One region of the Paenibacillus sp. PastF-3 genome, then DNA from elsewhere that is predicted to be linked to it. Evidence: predicted binding sites of a transcription regulator. Region 1 holds the regulator's gene; the other holds the start of a gene.
The links. Region 1 encodes NrdR, which represses ribonucleotide reductase genes. Its sites were predicted from a motif close to AACACNATATATNGTGTT; they were not measured.
Positions count from the first base shown of each region.

Region 2: a site for NrdR is predicted at 2,413-2,430, ahead of M2444_RS10080 (adenosylcobalamin-dependent ribonucleoside-diphosphate reductase). Genes of this name have one in related genera too.

Region 1 is NZ_JARXWM010000004.1:391,408-399,648, reverse strand. It holds gene polA (DNA polymerase I) at 1-1,997, shown strand, start outside; gene mutM (DNA-formamidopyrimidine glycosylase) at 2,050-2,886, shown strand; gene M2444_RS11240 (MntP/YtaF family protein) at 3,014-3,760, shown strand; gene coaE (dephospho-CoA kinase) at 3,770-4,366, shown strand; gene M2444_RS11230 (lytic transglycosylase domain-containing protein) at 4,363-4,926, shown strand; gene M2444_RS11225 (alpha/beta-type small acid-soluble spore protein) at 5,006-5,224, opposite strand; gene nrdR (transcriptional regulator NrdR) at 5,389-5,865, shown strand; tRNA gene M2444_RS11215 (tRNA-Ala) at 6,025-6,100, shown strand; tRNA gene M2444_RS11210 (tRNA-Lys) at 6,111-6,183, shown strand; gene M2444_RS11205 (sensor histidine kinase) at 6,589-8,241, shown strand, end outside.
Region 2 is NZ_JARXWM010000004.1:113,290-121,530, reverse strand. It holds gene M2444_RS10090 (YqhG family protein) at 1-456, opposite strand, end outside; gene M2444_RS10085 (DEAD/DEAH box helicase) at 453-2,198, opposite strand; gene M2444_RS10080 (adenosylcobalamin-dependent ribonucleoside-diphosphate reductase) at 2,614-5,259, shown strand; gene M2444_RS10075 (hypothetical protein) at 5,500-5,805, opposite strand; partial or broken gene M2444_RS33460 (YheC/YheD family protein) at 5,898-6,296, opposite strand; gene M2444_RS10065 (hypothetical protein) at 6,711-7,166, shown strand; gene M2444_RS10060 (cytidine deaminase) at 7,380-7,778, opposite strand; gene M2444_RS10055 (methylenetetrahydrofolate reductase) at 8,046-8,241, shown strand, end outside.

The sequences.
Region 1 (8,241 bases):
AAGAAAAGCTCGAAGCACATGCGGAAGACGCTGTCATGAGTAAGAAGCTGGCAACCATCTATCGTGAAGTGCCTCTTGAGCATTCGTGGGAAGATATGATCTTTAACGGGATTTCTGCGGATACAGCAGGACCCGCACTCGCAAAATTAGAATTCAAATCACTTCTGGAAAGGTTATCACTAAGTGCCTATGCTCCAGTAGCTGATGGAGAAGAGGGTGCAACGGAAGTAGAAGCTGCAACACTCGATATTTCGATCGTGAGTGAAGATGAACTTGAGGCGCTAAGTGAAGCGCTGCCTAGTATTTCAGCGCTGCATGTGGAATCCAATGGGGATAATCCGCATCGTGCCGAGGTGATCGGGGTAGGGCTATCTACTTTGGAGCGACATTATTATGTGCCGTTTGAATTACTACAGAAACCAGCGGCCGCGAAGCTACGCGACTGGTTAGGAGATGAGAAGGCTCCGAAGAGCGGATATGATCTTCACCGTGCTGATTTGGCACTGCATTGGCAGGGGATTGCTTTTGCAGGTGCAGCGCATGATGTGCAGCTGGCGGCTTATTTGCTGGATCCGACGGAAGCTAATCAGAACCTGAACGATCTCGCTACGAAATACGGCTTGCCAAGGTTGTCACCTGATGAAGATGTATTTGGTAAAGGGGCCAAATATAAGATTCCTGAGCTTGAGATCTTAGGAAATCACGTCGCACGTAAGAGTGCTGCGGTACTTGGTATCGCCCAGAAACAACAGCAGGAATTGATTGAAACGGCAATGACCGGACTGTTCGAGGATCTCGAAATGCCATTATCACGTATTCTTGCGGATATGGAGAAACAGGGGATTGCAGTCAACGAAGGGGATCTTAAAGAGTTAGGAAAAGAATTCGAAGCTCAGATTTCCAAGCTGGTCACTGAAATATATGAATTAAGTGGCACGGAGTTCAATTTGAATTCACCAAAGCAACTGGGTGAGATTTTATTCGTTAAGCTAGGTTTGCCTGTTGTTAAGAAGACGAAGACAGGCTATTCCACCGATGCTGAGGTGCTTGAGAAACTAGCGCCTTATCATGACGTGGTACGTTTGATTTTGCAATATCGCACGATTGCGAAGCTCCAGTCTACATACGTAGAAGGACTTCTTAAAGAAATATCTCCGGAAACAGGAAAGGTGCATACCTTCTATCGGCAGACGATTGCGGCTACCGGACGTCTCAGCAGTCAATATCCGAACCTGCAGAACATTCCTATCCGCCTAGAGGAAGGGCGCAAAATCCGTAAAGTGTTTGTTCCATCCGAACCGGGTTGGTCCATTCTGGCGGCGGATTATTCTCAGATTGAACTTCGGGTGCTAGCGCATATCTCCGGTGATGAGCGGATGAAGGAAGCTTTTCTCCATGATATGGATATTCACACGAAAACAGCGATGGATGTATTTGGAGTTACTAACGATCAGGTTGATAGCAATATGCGTCGTGCTGCTAAAGCCGTTAACTTTGGTATCGTGTACGGCATCAGTGATTATGGTCTGTCGCAGAACTTGAATATTCCTCGTAAAGAAGCCGCTCAATTCATTGAGCAGTATTTTGAGGTATACCAAGGTGTGCGTCGATATATGGATGATATCGTAGTTGATGCAAGGAAACATGGATATGTAACCACGCTGCTGGAACGTCGTCGGTACTTGCCTGAGATTAATGCAAAGAACTTTAATCTACGTTCGTTTGCGGAACGTACGGCAATGAATACACCTATACAAGGAACTGCCGCTGATATTATTAAGCTGGCGATGGTGCATATGGATAAGGCGCTTTTCGAGCGTGGGCTAAAGAGCCGTATGCTGCTTCAGGTGCACGATGAGCTTGTATTCGAGGTGCCAGAGGATGAAATGGAGCTCATGAAGACGCTTTTGCCGGAAGTCATGGGTGGAGCATTGCAGTTATCTGTGCCGCTTAAAGCAGAGGTAAGTTTTGGCAGCAACTGGTACGAAGCGAAATAGGCTCCCTTTAAGGTGTGTATATCAGCTATAATGTAGTTGAGGTGAAGACATCATGCCGGAATTACCGGAAGTAGAGACAGTCAAGAGAACACTGAATGATTTAGTTAATGGAAAGCAGATAGAGAATGTAACCGTCCGGTTGGCCCGGATTATTCAGCGGCCGGATGATATTCAGGCTTTTGCCAACCTGCTCACAGGTCATAGCATTGTTAATGTTGAACGAAGAGGGAAATTTTTGCGTATCGTGTTAGACGGTCTGGTGCTGGTATCTCATTTACGGATGGAGGGCCGTTACGGACTTTTTTCGAACGAAGATCCACTGGACAAGCATACACATGTGATATTCCATTTTACCGATGGTACTGAGCTACGTTACACGGATGTTCGTCAGTTTGGTACGATGCATCTTTTTCAGATTGGTGAAGATCTGCAGTTGCCTCCTCTTAATAAGCTAGGACAGGAGCCGCTGGAGCCATCCTTTACGCCGGAGAAGTTTAAGCAGATTGTATCAGGCAAAAGCACAAAAATTAAATCGCTGCTGCTGAATCAGGAATATATCGTGGGCATAGGTAATATTTATGTAGATGAGTCGCTGCATCGTGCAGGGATACATCCTGAAGTCAGCGCTAAAGATCTTTTGGATGAGCAACTTGATCAGCTACATCACGCTATTGTCAGTACGCTGACGGAAGCGGTAAACGCTGGTGGTTCATCTGTAAAATCATATGTGAATGGTCAAGGTGAGAGTGGCACTTATCAGCAGCAGCTGTTGATTTACGGTCGTAAAGATCAGCCGTGTAACCACTGTGGAACGATGATTGAGAAAACCGTTGTAGGTGGCCGCGGCACGCATTATTGTCCAAGCTGTCAGCGTAAGTCAGAAAACTGAAGAAGTAATTAGGTTGGCACCCACTACTTGTCCCGCCCATATACTGTGTGAAGAATGCTTAATAGAGAACGGAAGCTGAATGAAATGTAATCTTCAGTGTTCCGGTTCTTCACAGGAGGGATTGCGGGTGCTCAGCCCATTTTTTTCACTAATATTACTAGCTTTTGCTTTGAGTCTGGATGGTTTTGGCGTTGGTATTACATATGGACTGCGTAAAATGAAAATACCATTGCTCTCCATTCTGATTATCTCGCTTTGTTCGGGGGTAGTTATCTGTGTATCTATGCAAGTGGGTGTTCTGCTTGCCAAGGTAGTGTCTCCACATGCAGCTTCTGAGGTTGGCGCTGTTATACTTGTGCTAATGGGGTGCTGGTCGCTCGTCCAGATGCTAATGCAGAAGGAGAAGGAACAGACAGGTGAGCATAAAGTAGATAGTGAAGAAAATGTACTATCCACAGAAGCTCGGGCAGAGGTAGCTGTTGTTACTGAAGATGTTGTAGAACAGGTTGCCATGGCTCCTGAACAGGCAAAGTCGGCTGTCTTTTCCCTTGAGCTACGACGGTTGGGGATTGTTGTACAGATCCTACGTACTCCGTCTTCTGCAGATATGGATGATTCCGGAAGTATTTCTTCGATGGAAGCTATGCTGCTCGGGATTGCCCTCTCTCTAGATGCTTTTGGAGCTGGACTTGGCGCAGCATTGCTGGGGTTCAATCCGATATGGACATCACTTACAATTGCTCTGTTTAGTGGTACATTTCTATTGCTGGGCATGAAGACTGGATTAAGATTCGCCGGGAACTACTGGATGAAGCATGCTGCTGCACTACCCGCGTTATTATTAATTACAATGGGAATACTGAAGCTATTATGAGGTGAGTACATGATTATTGGCTTAACCGGAGGCATTGCATCCGGAAAAAGCACGGTGTCTGCACTGCTTGTGAGCAAGGGAGCGAGGCTGGTTGACGCGGATGTGATCGCCAGAGAAGTTATGCTCCCCGGTCATGAGGTGCTGGCTGCGGCTGTGAAACAATTCGGAAGCGAGATCCTCTCTCCGGATGGCACCCTGAATAGGGGCAAGCTGGGGGACATTGTATTTCAAGACCCAGCGGCCCTGCAAGCCCTGAACAATCTGACGCATCCCGCAATCCGGCGGGAAATTAAAGAACGTATGAACAGCCTGGAAGTAGAAGATCCAAAGAAGTTAACAATTGTGGATATCCCTCTTCTTTTCGAATCAGGACTCGAGAACTTGTTCCATGAAATACTAGTGGTATACGTACCTCGTGAAGTGCAAATCGCTCGATTAATGGAACGTAACGGACTTTCTTTAGAACAAGCAGAAGCACGCTTAAATGCACAGATGGATATTGAAGCAAAGCGTAACAAAGCGGACTATATCATTGACAACAGTGGCGAACTTGCGCACACTGAGCAACAGGTTTCTGTTCTTTGGGACAGGCTGGGCTTATCATGAAATGGTTACGTAAAAAAAGAGTCCTTCTTCTATTATTCATTGGTTTTACTGCGATATTGTTTCTGAGTACGAACTGGATGTCCTGGTTTTATCCGATCCATTATAAAGATGAGATCCGTAAGCACAGCATTACGTACGATATAGACCCATTTCTAGTGGCTTCGATTATCCGAGTGGAAACGAACTTCAAAACTGGACGAGAATCCAAAAAGGGTGCTATAGGCTTAATGCAGCTTATGCCGGATACTGCCAAATGGGCCCTTGAAAAGGCCAAGCTTCCTGATGTTTCTATGGAGGAGCTTAAGCATGAACCATCGGCAAATATTGAACTAGGTACCTGGTACCTTTCAACATTATCCCGTCAATTCGAAGGTAAACGTACGGCAGTTATCGCTGCCTATAATGCTGGACCGGGTAAAGTTCAAAAATGGCTGGATGAAGGGATATGGGATGGAACGGATGCTACGATTAAGGATATTCCGTTTGGTGAAACCCGCCATTATGTTCAGCGCGTCAACTATTACTATGATCAGTACACGGATATTTACAACGAATTCTAAAACCGTGTTATGTATAAAAAGAAGCATTAAACGACCTGCGGGTCGTTTAATACTTCTTCAGTAAGCTTATGTGGACAGGTTATTTGAATTGACCTGCCAATTGTTGTTCTGCCAGGGTTACAAGACGTTTAGTGATGTAACCACCGATCGAACCATTTTCATAAGAAGTTTTATTGCCATTGTAACCATCTGGGGAAAGCGTGATTCCGAGTTCTTGGGCAACTTCATATTTAAGTTGTTCCAAAGCACCGCGGGAATTTGGAGCTACAAGGTTATTGGAGCTGTTGTTTTGGCTCATTGCTGTTCACCTCCTCTGTTGGTAACTGTATTATGTGCCGTACTTGCCATAATCATTACAATAAAAAAACGGTGATTTCTGGAAAAAATGAAATAGCCCTTTAAAAGCCGGATGTTTAACATACCGGGACTAAAAACATTATGTAATAGGAAGTGATGAAGCTTATGAAATGCCCTTACTGCGATCACACAAATACTAAAGTGCTCGACTCGCGACCAGCGAATGAGAATAAGTCAATCCGCCGCAGGCGTGAATGTGAGCGTTGCAGCAAACGGTTTACAACCTTTGAAATGATCGAGGAAACACCGTTAATCGTGATCAAAAAAGACGGCAGCCGTGAGGAATTCAGCCGTGATAAAATTCTGCGTGGTTTAATCCGGGCTTGCGAGAAACGCCCCGTCTCTGTAGAACGTCTAGAGAAGATCGTCTCTGAGGTGGAGAAATCCCTACGCGGCATCGCCGTAGCTGAGGTAGAGAGCCAACAGATCGGTGAATTGGTTATGGAACAGCTCTATCCAGTAGATGAGGTCGCTTACGTTCGCTTTGCATCCGTATACCGCCAGTTCAAGGATATTAACATGTTTATGAAGGAACTGAAGGGTCTGCTATCTAAGAGCACCGGGGATCTGGACAGATTGTAGAGTTGTGGCTAGTCGAATGACTAAAAAAAGTGTTGACAGCGAAGGCGATTTTTTATATTATATAGGAGTCGCCTACGGCGCTTAGATTTGTCAGAATGACTTAAATACACCGAACTAAATTTTAGAATGTGTGATTTCATACATCTGAAAATTACGTTTGGGGCCATAGCTCAGCTGGGAGAGCGCATCGCTGGCAGCGATGAGGTCAGGGGTTCGATCCCCCTTGGCTCCACCAAACTTCATATGGACTCTTAGCTCAGTTGGTAGAGCAGTAGACTCTTAATCTATTTGTCCAGGGTTCGAGCCCCTGAGAGTCCATCCTAAAGAAACGGCAGAAATGCCGTTTTTTTTGTTGTTTAGGGACGGAGTGGCTTTTTATACTTTGGGTAGAAAAAACGTTCATTGTAAGGAGAGCCGTGCGGAAACATAGCTCCCGGTGCAAAAGCCGCTTTTATGGGAAGCGGCTTTCGCATGATCAGTCAAGAAATAGACCGTATTCCTTGGACAAGGGAGGTCTATTTTTTTTGCGCTGAAGTAAGATCCAGTGCTCTCTCCCGGTACATCGACGACCTCAAGACCAGGCAATGCTTCATCAAGTCAACAATAAACTCTAGTCGGGACGAGCGACTTAGGTTATCATGAAAGCGCAAACATATTTTCTGAGAAGTCATGAAAGCTACAATTTAGCTACAGAGCATAAAGGCAATCTGAACGGAGGATACGATGGAAAACTGGTTGGGTAAATCGTTAAAGCAGAAGCTGAGCTTGTTGATTATTATTTCGGTATTGGTACCGGTGTTGTCTCTGGGACTGTTCTCCTATTATATCGCTGAAAGCTTAACGGAGGAGAAAGCGAAAAGTTCAGGCATGAACACGCTTAGGCAAATTGGGGCCTATTTGGAAAATATGGTGAGCGATGTTGAGAATCTATCACTATTCCTCATCGGCCACCCGGATGTCCAAAGCTATTTGAAAACACCGGAACATGATTTGTTAAAGCAAACCTCGATCGTTAATTTACTTACAACATTATCGATTTCCAAACCATATATCGCCAATGTCATGATCGAATCGAATGAAGATAATAAGCCGTCGGTTTCCTTCAGATCCGTGCTCGAATCAGAATGGGCCGATATTCAGAGCGAATATCCCGGTTACTATGAGGAATATCCCAAGTGGTGGTCTCCGGTGCATCATTTCGTTACGTCGGACGGTAAGGAGGATGTCATTACGATGTCGCGGCCGATTCGCAGCACATCCAAATATTACAGTATCGGCATGCTTAAAATTAGCTTGACACAATCGGTTATCTCTAACCATTTAAAGCAAGCTGGACTAGAGGGGGAAGGCGTCGCCCTGCTGTTGGACGGACAAAATCAGATATTGGCTGGGCCGGAAGGATATTCGACTAACAAGAACTTAAACGAGTATTTCCCCGGAATAGTTGATTTCAAGGGGAAATCGGGTTCGTTCGATTACCGGGAAGCGGAGGAACGGAGTACAGTACTGTACTATCAGATGCCGAATGTTAACTGGAGGCTCGTAGGGATCATTCCGGCAAAAGCTTACAGAGCGCAGAACCAGTATTTTTTAACGTTAACTGCAATTGCAGTCAGCATTTCCATGCTCTTTGTCATCGCTTTCGTCCTTGTACTTATTCAAAAGGTGACGAAACCGCTGTCTGCATTAACGAAGTTTCTTAGAAATTCCAGCCCGGACGAGCCGCTGCCTACGCTGCCCGTCACATCGATCGATGAGGTTGGACAACTGATTATTAGCTATAATCGGATGAGCTCGCGAATTATTAATTTAACTGATGAGGTGAAGCTGAGCGAAGCGTTGAAGAAAGAAGCAGATATGTCGGCGCTTCAAGCGCAGATCAATCCGCATTTTCTATATAATACGTTGTCGTCAGTCCACTGGATGGCGCTAATGAAGGGAGAAGAAAGAATCGCGGATATGGTTGGCTCATTGAGTGATTTTCTTCGGTTCAGTTTAAATAAGGGACAGGAATATTGTGCAATCAGCCAAGAAATTCTGCATGTAGATCATTATGTGAAGATTCAGTCCATTCGATATCCAGATAAATTCGATTACGAGGCGGATATTCCGGCGGAGCTGCTGGATCTGAGAATGCTGAAGCTGCTGCTCCAGCCGCTAATTGAAAATGCGATGCTTCATGGCATTTTGAAAAGAGAGGGTAAAGGAAGCATTATTGTTAAAGCGTTGTCTGCGGGAGAGCGTATAACATTTATTGTTCAGGATGATGGTGTCGGCATGAGTAAGGAAAGAGTGGAGCTACTAAGGGAGAAGATAAGCGCAAATTTGGGCATTGATCCGCTGAAGAATAATGACTCGGCAGGCAGCAGCTACGGA
Region 2 (8,241 bases), 280 kb from region 1:
TCCAATGCGAGGCAGCGCTGGAACAATACCGAAGTAGCGGGCTAGGATGCTATCCTCTGGATTTGAGGAAGGGACATGAACCACATTATTTTCAGGTGTTGCTGAATCTAATAGATCCGCGCTGGCCTCAATATCGGTTGACGCATCTACCACTGGACTTCCGGTAATTGGCGGGTTCAATGCTCCGATGCTGCGATTTACCGCTGGCGGAACTTCTATAGCTGCCTGATTATCGTATTTTTCCGGATCAAAAACAAAGGTGAAAGAGAGTGTCTCCGGATCAACACCAGTACGCTCCACGAATCCCCAATAATAAGGTCGATCTGTAAGCATTTTGTCAGCTCTTGGTGATAGCTTTACAGTTACGTGAATGGGCGATACTTCAATAATGGAACATTCTGTAGCCTCCAGATAATCCATTACATGTTTACGTACTTCCTGTGAGTTGAGGGTCATGTCGCAGTCTCACTTTCCTTTTTGATACCCTGAGTCAACTCACTTAGGGATTCACCGATATGATCAAGCTCATTTCGCAGCTCTTCATCGGAGCGGGATTCGAGCATGATTTTGTATAAACTTTTCTCCAGCGATTCTTTCTTCTCAAAACGCTCCAGAATCACATCCAGCCCGCCAATGACCATTTCGAACATATTGATCTTCTCGTGTAGCAGATGAAGGATATGTTCTTCAATCGTACCTTGTGTGGATAAATTATAGATAACCACGTCATTTTCCTGACCTAACCGGTGCACCCGCCCAATCCGTTGTTCTACTCTCATGGGATTCCAAGGCAGATCGAAGTTGATCATATGGTGACAGAACTGCAGGTTAATGCCCTCACCACCAGCCTCAGTAGCGATCATGACTTGAGCACGACCGCGGAAGAGGTCCATCATCCAGTCCTTTTTACCACGATTCATCCCGCCGGAATAAGAAACACACATTAGCCCATGTTCGCGGAAATACTGAAGCAAATATTCTTGAGTCGCGCGATACTCCGTAAAAACGATGACCTTTTCATTCATTTCTTGAATGAGAGATAGTGTTGTTTCGGCTTTGGTATTGGTCTTAACCGTACGAAGTGTCTGCAATAGCTCCATCATCCGATCGCGTTTCGGCGAATCAGCGGGCAGCTTCTTGATCAGATTAACTAAAGTGATGAAGACGGCATCCCTACTGCTGCACACCTCACGCTGAAGCGTTACCAAGGAAAGCATGCTGCTAAGATTGCCGCCTGATTCCTGATACTGATCTTTAACAAAAGAAGTGACAGCGTCATATAATACTCTCTCTTCCTGTGAAAGAACTAGCGGGATATTACGGACTTTTCGTTTCGTAAAGTTAACTGGACCTTCGCCACGCCGATTACGGATCATCACCTTCGATAGCTCGTCCCTTAGCTGACCTTCATTCTTAGGTTGACGTTTATCAACGACGAAATTCGAAGCAAAATCACCCTGATTTCCTAATTGCCCCGGTTTCAGTAAAGTGATCAAATTAAATAGCTCGCCCAGATCATTCTGAACGGGAGTAGCGGTTAGGAGCAGGCAATATTTTTTGCGTAATTGCTGCACAAATAGATAATTGGTCGATTTCTTATTCTTCAGCTTATGGGCCTCATCAATAATCAACATGTCATATTCATTTTCCAGCAGCATTTCTTTATGAGGATCGCGCTTCGCGGTATCCATAGATGCGACGACAATCGCATTCCCCCAGGAATATGCTTTTTTCTGTGCAACAGCAGAGATGCCAAACTTGGCATTCAGCTCGCGGACCCACTGCAATACGAGGGAAGCGGGTACCAGAATAAGTACTTTAGAGACTAGACCGCGGACAAGATATTCCTTGAGTACAAGTCCTGCTTCAATCGTCTTTCCTAGTCCAACCTCGTCTGCAAGAATCGCGCGGCCCGACATCTCAAACAGAACCTTATGCGCGGTATCGAGCTGATGAGGAAGCGGGGATAATCCGGATAAATGCTTCATGCATTGCAGCTCATCGAAGCTTGTTACTAGACCCGTTTGTTCACCCTGCAAGGCAAGCTTGGACAGACGGTAGTCTCCCCACGGACCACCTTTATCTAGTTTAAGTTCTAGATCCTGCAGCCAATTCCGGTCAAAAGAAAGAGGAACAGGCAGTATAGGCGCTGACTTTCCACCTTTGTGAGGTAGAGAATTACGGAATAATTGCGTCATGGTACAGCCTCCTCAGATGCTAATTTATATCATCATTCGTAGGAGTAGTATGCTCTTAAACAAGAGAATTCATAACCTTCTATTTTTCTTGATAGCCTTTAAAAAAGAGAGTAAAAGCGAGAAAACGCGGCAAGGTTTGCGATATTTCGGCTGCTTGACTCTATTTTCGAAAAAGACCTTCGATACAATATGTGGTATAGTTTAAAAGCTGACGCACACAATATATTGTGACAAAAGCATGAAAATGTGATTTTTTTAAAGTGCATAGCTGCTATTTGTTATTGACAAGATGAACTTCCTACATACACCCGTAAGACGGAAGATAAGTGTAAGGAAGTTTTTGTTGTGGGTCACAAAATGTACGCCCACACCTGAACTGGAACTAATATTTACTACATTGCGGGAGGTTTTTCTATTGGGTAAAGTGGAACGTAAGCAACGCCTTGAAGGGCTAAGTGAAAAAATATTTTTGGATCGTTATGCTTGGAAGGATGCCGACAGCAATAATGCTAAAGTGGGCGATGTTGTACTCGTTCTGACAAAAGATGATCCGAAGTTTCCCACGAAGGAAGTCGGAGAGATCGTAGAACGTAACGAGAGAATCGTAACCGTGAAGACACGGAGCGGCGAACTTGTAAAATCAGATGTTGAAAAGCTGACGCTTAATATAGAAAAAACACCAGAGGAAATGTGGGATCGTCTATCTACAGCTATGGCTTCTGTGGAGAAGACGCCTGAGCTTCAAGAAGAATGGGCGGGTAAATTCCGCTCGATTCTGGATGATTGGAAGCTCGTACCGGGTGGGCGGATTGCGGCTGGTGCAGGCGCTAGTGAAGAATTAACATTGTTCAACTGTTATGTAATCCCTTCTCCAAAAGATAGCCGTGGCGGCATTATGGAGACGTTGGCTGAAATGACGGAGATTATGGCGCGAGGTGGCGGTGTAGGAATTAACCTATCCTCACTTCGTCCACGCCGTGCAATTGTGCGAGGTGTCAATGGCTCATCTAGTGGTTCTGTATCTTGGGGCGGTCTGTTCAGCTATACCACTGGACTAATTGAACAAGGCGGCAGCCGCCGTGGTGCACTCATGCTAATGATTAATGACTGGCATCCAGATGTAGAGGATTTCATTACCGTGAAGCAAACGATGGGTCAAGTGACGAACGCCAACCTTTCGGTATGTGTGAGTAATAGCTTTATGAAGGCTGTAAAAGAAGATCTAGATTGGGATTTAGTGTTCCCGGATACCACAGACCCAGATTACAACGATGTGTGGGACGGCGATCTAGACAAGTGGAAGGCTGCGGGCAAAAATGTTATTCATTATCGCACCGTTAAAGCGCGTGATGTGTGGCGCACTATTATTGAATCCGCTTGGAAATCCGCTGAGCCAGGCGTTGTGTTCATGGAATACTATAATCAGATGTCCAACAGCTGGTATTTTAATCCGATCATTTGTACGAACCCGTGCGGGGAGCAAGGACTGCCAGGCTGGGGAGTTTGCAATTTGTCCGCTGTGAACCTGTCCAAATTCTACGATGAGAAGAATCATGATGTAGACTGGGAAGATCTCGCGACTACAACGCGTTATTCTGTACGTTTCTTGGACAATGTTATTGATAAGACCCCTTATCATTTCCCGGAAAATGAAGCGAATCAGAAAAACGAACGCCGTGTGGGTCTCGGAACGATGGGTCTTGCTGAGCTGATGATCAAATTGAACATCCGTTACGGTAGTCCGGAATCTTTGGCGTTTCTGGACAAGCTTTACGGCTTTATGGCTCGTGAAGCATACCTTGCTTCTGCAGAGATTGCTGGTGAGAAGGGAGCTTTCCTAGCTTTTGACACAGAGAAATATTTAATGAGCGGGTTTATGAAAAATATGCTCAAAACGTATCCAGAGGTTGGTGAAGCGATTCGTAAACATGGCATGCGTAACGTTACAGTGATAACACAAGCACCTACAGGCAGCACAGGTACAATGGTAGGTACTTCGACAGGTATTGAGCCTTATTTCGCCTTCAAATATTTCCGTCAAAGCCGCCTTGGATACGATGAGCAGTTCGTTCCAATCGCTCAAGAATGGCTTGAAGCTCATCCAGGTGAAGAGCTGCCAGATTACTTCGTGACCTCGATGGATTTGTCAGCTAAGGATCATATCCGTGCGCAAGCAGCGATTCAACGCTGGGTGGATAGCTCGATTTCCAAAACTGCAAACTGCCCGTCTGACTTCACAGTAGAAGAGACGGCTGAGCTCTATGAAATGGCCTTCGATCTGGGTTGCAAAGGCGTTACGATCTACCGTGATGGTAGCCGTGATGTGCAAGTTCTGCAAACCTCGAAGAAAGAAGACAAAAAAGAAGCCGCTCTGGTTGCGGCAGAGGAAGCTACAACTACTGTAGAAGCAAGCACAAGTGTTGTAGCAGCAAGTCCAACGTCTCAAGTGACTACAAAAGAGGCAGATAAACAATACAAAAAACGTCCGCAGGTTCTGCGCGGCGCTACCTATAAAATCAACACACCTTTCGGCATGGCATATATTACGATCAATGATCTAGATGGTACGCCGGCAGAAATCTTCCTGAATGTGGGTAAAGCAGGCTCTGACGTCTTTGCGATGGCAGAAGCACTTGGACGTGTCTGCTCATTGTTCCTCCGTTATGGAGATCATGGCGAGAAGGTAGAACTGTTGATCAAACATCTGAAAGGGATCGGTGGGTCAGGCGCTATCGGATTCGGAGCGAACCGAGTTGAATCCATTGCTGACGCTGTAGCTAAGGCACTGGAATCACATGTGCTGAACAATGCTCATGATGATCATGTGCCTGCACCTATCGCAGCGACTCTGGAGCTGGAGGATTTCCATGAAGCGTTGAACGCGGAGTTGAAGGCGAGTGTTCCTGCGGCAGCTTCTATTGAAGATGGTCAAGGCGGACATGGCGCGCATAACCATACTTCTGCTTCCCGTGACCTTTGTCCTTCTTGTGGCGGTGCTTCGCTGATTAATATTGAGGGTTGTAAGACTTGCGGAAATTGTGGGTATAGTCGTTGCGGGTAAGTAATTGACATAGAATAATTTGAATAACTTAGTGTGATTTTTTATTTTAAATGAGAAAAATTCGTTTTAAACGAGAAAAATTTTGTATTAGAACTAAGTTTTTAAGCCGGTAAGCCTTTCTGTTAAGGTTTATCGGCTTTTTTATAATAAGCCAAACAGAAACATGAGTTGTTGTTGGTTTGTCACTGAATATAAAGTACGAAACGGATAACCTGCTCTTAGTTGCAAGATTTAATACATCTAGAATAATATTTGGAGAATTGCTTTTGAAAGACCTTCTAATGGCAATCCCTTTGCCAATGGTGAAAAGGCTATGGATACTATTCCTTCCTCCTTCAATACATCCTGCAACCCATTTTCTATCCATCTATCGAGCATTTCTACATTGCTGACCGAGCCAACCTCGTCACTGCCATATTTAGCCGTACAGATGAGGATCGGAGCCGTCTTAAATTGGCCGGAGGTACCATTATTAAAGATTTTTTCTGTACGAATGTCGATAAAATGAATATCGTCCCATACGCCATTCCCTTGGTCATGATCCACGCTGTCACCCCGATAGTCCTGAATCACGTCAATATTGATAAATCAATATCGCTGACCGCAGCTCGTCCTTGTGTGCCTACCTAGCTACTCTTTCAAAAGGTCTTTGCACGAACCGCGTGACCACTACCATGAAGATTAGAGGTTATGCTTCGTGCAGCACCTACTCTTGCGGCCATTCCCGTTAGCTCCCAGCCCCCTTGCCCATTCTTCTAAACAAGCATACGGTAATCATGAAAACATCCGCCAAGTAATTGCAGTGGAATGCCCTGCTGAATGAGGAAGCTTCCTCCGATACAACATTGACGAATAATCGATTCCAGTCGTGAGGCTGAGACCTTCCGAGGGGCTATGATACGGCGATCCTGCCGACGGCCTTGGATATCAAAGACGCCTTGTTTATTCTTCATTTTCTCGATTCTAAGAAAACCACGTCCACCCGTACCGTTAGCCGGTTTGATATAGACTACTGGTGTCTGTTTTAGCGGTACTATATAGATGTGGAAAAATATTCAAAAGATTCTCACCGCAGTAATAACCAAACTATCGTGTTGTTTATTACATGTGTTTGTAACCAGCTTTACGATCTATACAGCTTTTCTAAGTAATTTGAACTCAAAAGGTCTAATGAAAAGGGTTGTACTTAACTTCTACTTTGTTCTTTGGTCATAAACTTTAAATCAGTTCAAATAAATTATCTAATCTTGACTTGGAAGAGGGGTTTTCTATTAGTTTTCGCCTTGAAATTCCCGATGATTACATTATAAGGATATTTAGTGTTTTAATTTAAATTAATCTACATAATTTCAGGGGTGGAATATAGGTGCTTGAAGTAAGAAGAAAATCTCGATGAAGGGTGATGATACCATTAGAGCATTAAGTGAACGAATGGAAAAGGGGGACGAAAGATGAAATCATTCAAGACAGGACTACAAGCCATTCTTTATGTACTACTGGTGGTTGGAATGCATCTGATCTTAATCTATTTTTTAAAGATAAGAATAGAGGGATGGGGAACGGAGTTATTAAATATCTCATTTAAGGTATACTTCATACCTCTTTTATTATGTTTAATTAATTCTTTTTTATTTATAAGGACTCAGAGGATAAAGTACAATACCATTTGGTTTTTGGTAACTATGTTATCCAGCCTCTTACTTCTTTTATTATTCAATGCAATGCAAGATGACAGTGATAGTGAAGATGGAGTTGTCGTTTCTATTGAATGGTTTCCAAAATATCAAGTGGAAATGCTCTTTCTGCTTCCTTGGAGTATTTCTATTATACAATTTATCTTAACTCTATATTATCTAATCAAAATAAGAAAAAATCTAATCGTAAGAAATAAAAAAGGGGGAATGTAATAGGAAAAGAATATTTTCATTAAGTAATCAGCTTTAACTACATTTAAACGAATGTATATTATACATAAATGATGTATGAACCACAAAAGTGCCTTTTCTCGCCTAAAATGAAATATTAGTGGTGTTCGACTAAGCTTTTAAACACAAAAACACGCGTACTTGTCTAACACAGGTACGCGTGTTTTTGATATTCCACTATGATAGGTATTATTTTTACATATCTAAATTTTTGAATGCGTAAGGCAATAAATCCCTTAAACTCAGCTCTAAGATTTCTTTTTTCTCATTGGTTAAATAGACAGGCATGTCGGGCAAACAGAATTCCGATAATACTTGTCTGCAGATACTGCATGGCGGCAGAAAATCCATTGTGTCACCTGCTACAGCTATAGCCTGAAAATCACCTTTAGTATAGCCCTTTGTAATAGCTGTGAAGATTGCTGTTCTCTCTGCACAATTAGTAGCACCAAAAGATACATTTTCTACGTTGACTCCATTAATAACATTTCCATCTTTAAGTAATAAGGCTGCTCCAACTGGAAATTTAGAATAAGGGGCATAAGCAGCTTTCATTGTGTTACGTGCGCTTTCCATTAATTCTTCTTTATTCATAATACTCACCCTTTTTAAATAAGAATGAACCTTTCGGTCCCCTTATCGCCAACTTTAAGGTTGGCAGGACTTCTAATATTATAGTCAGACCCAATGGTTGTCAACATTAAAATCTAGAAGTTTCGCCTCCATGATGTACTACTCGATAAGTACCAATAGGGAATTATAGCTTTAAAATATAACTAGATATAGTAAATATAAGTTATACATATTAAGCCTGCCATGGTAGCCTTAACTTAAAAGAGACGTGTAGAGGAGTTTTTTAATTTGGGAGCGGCAGGGAGTACATTTAAACAAAAAATATTGAGCAAGAAACCTGGTATTTTAACATATGGGATGACACCACCGAAGGCAAGCCATTCACCAGAAAAGATATCAGAAATTGCACAGAAACAGGTTGAAAGACTTCAAAACGTTGATTTAGATGCTTTAATTCTTTACGACGTCCAGGAGGAAGCAGAAA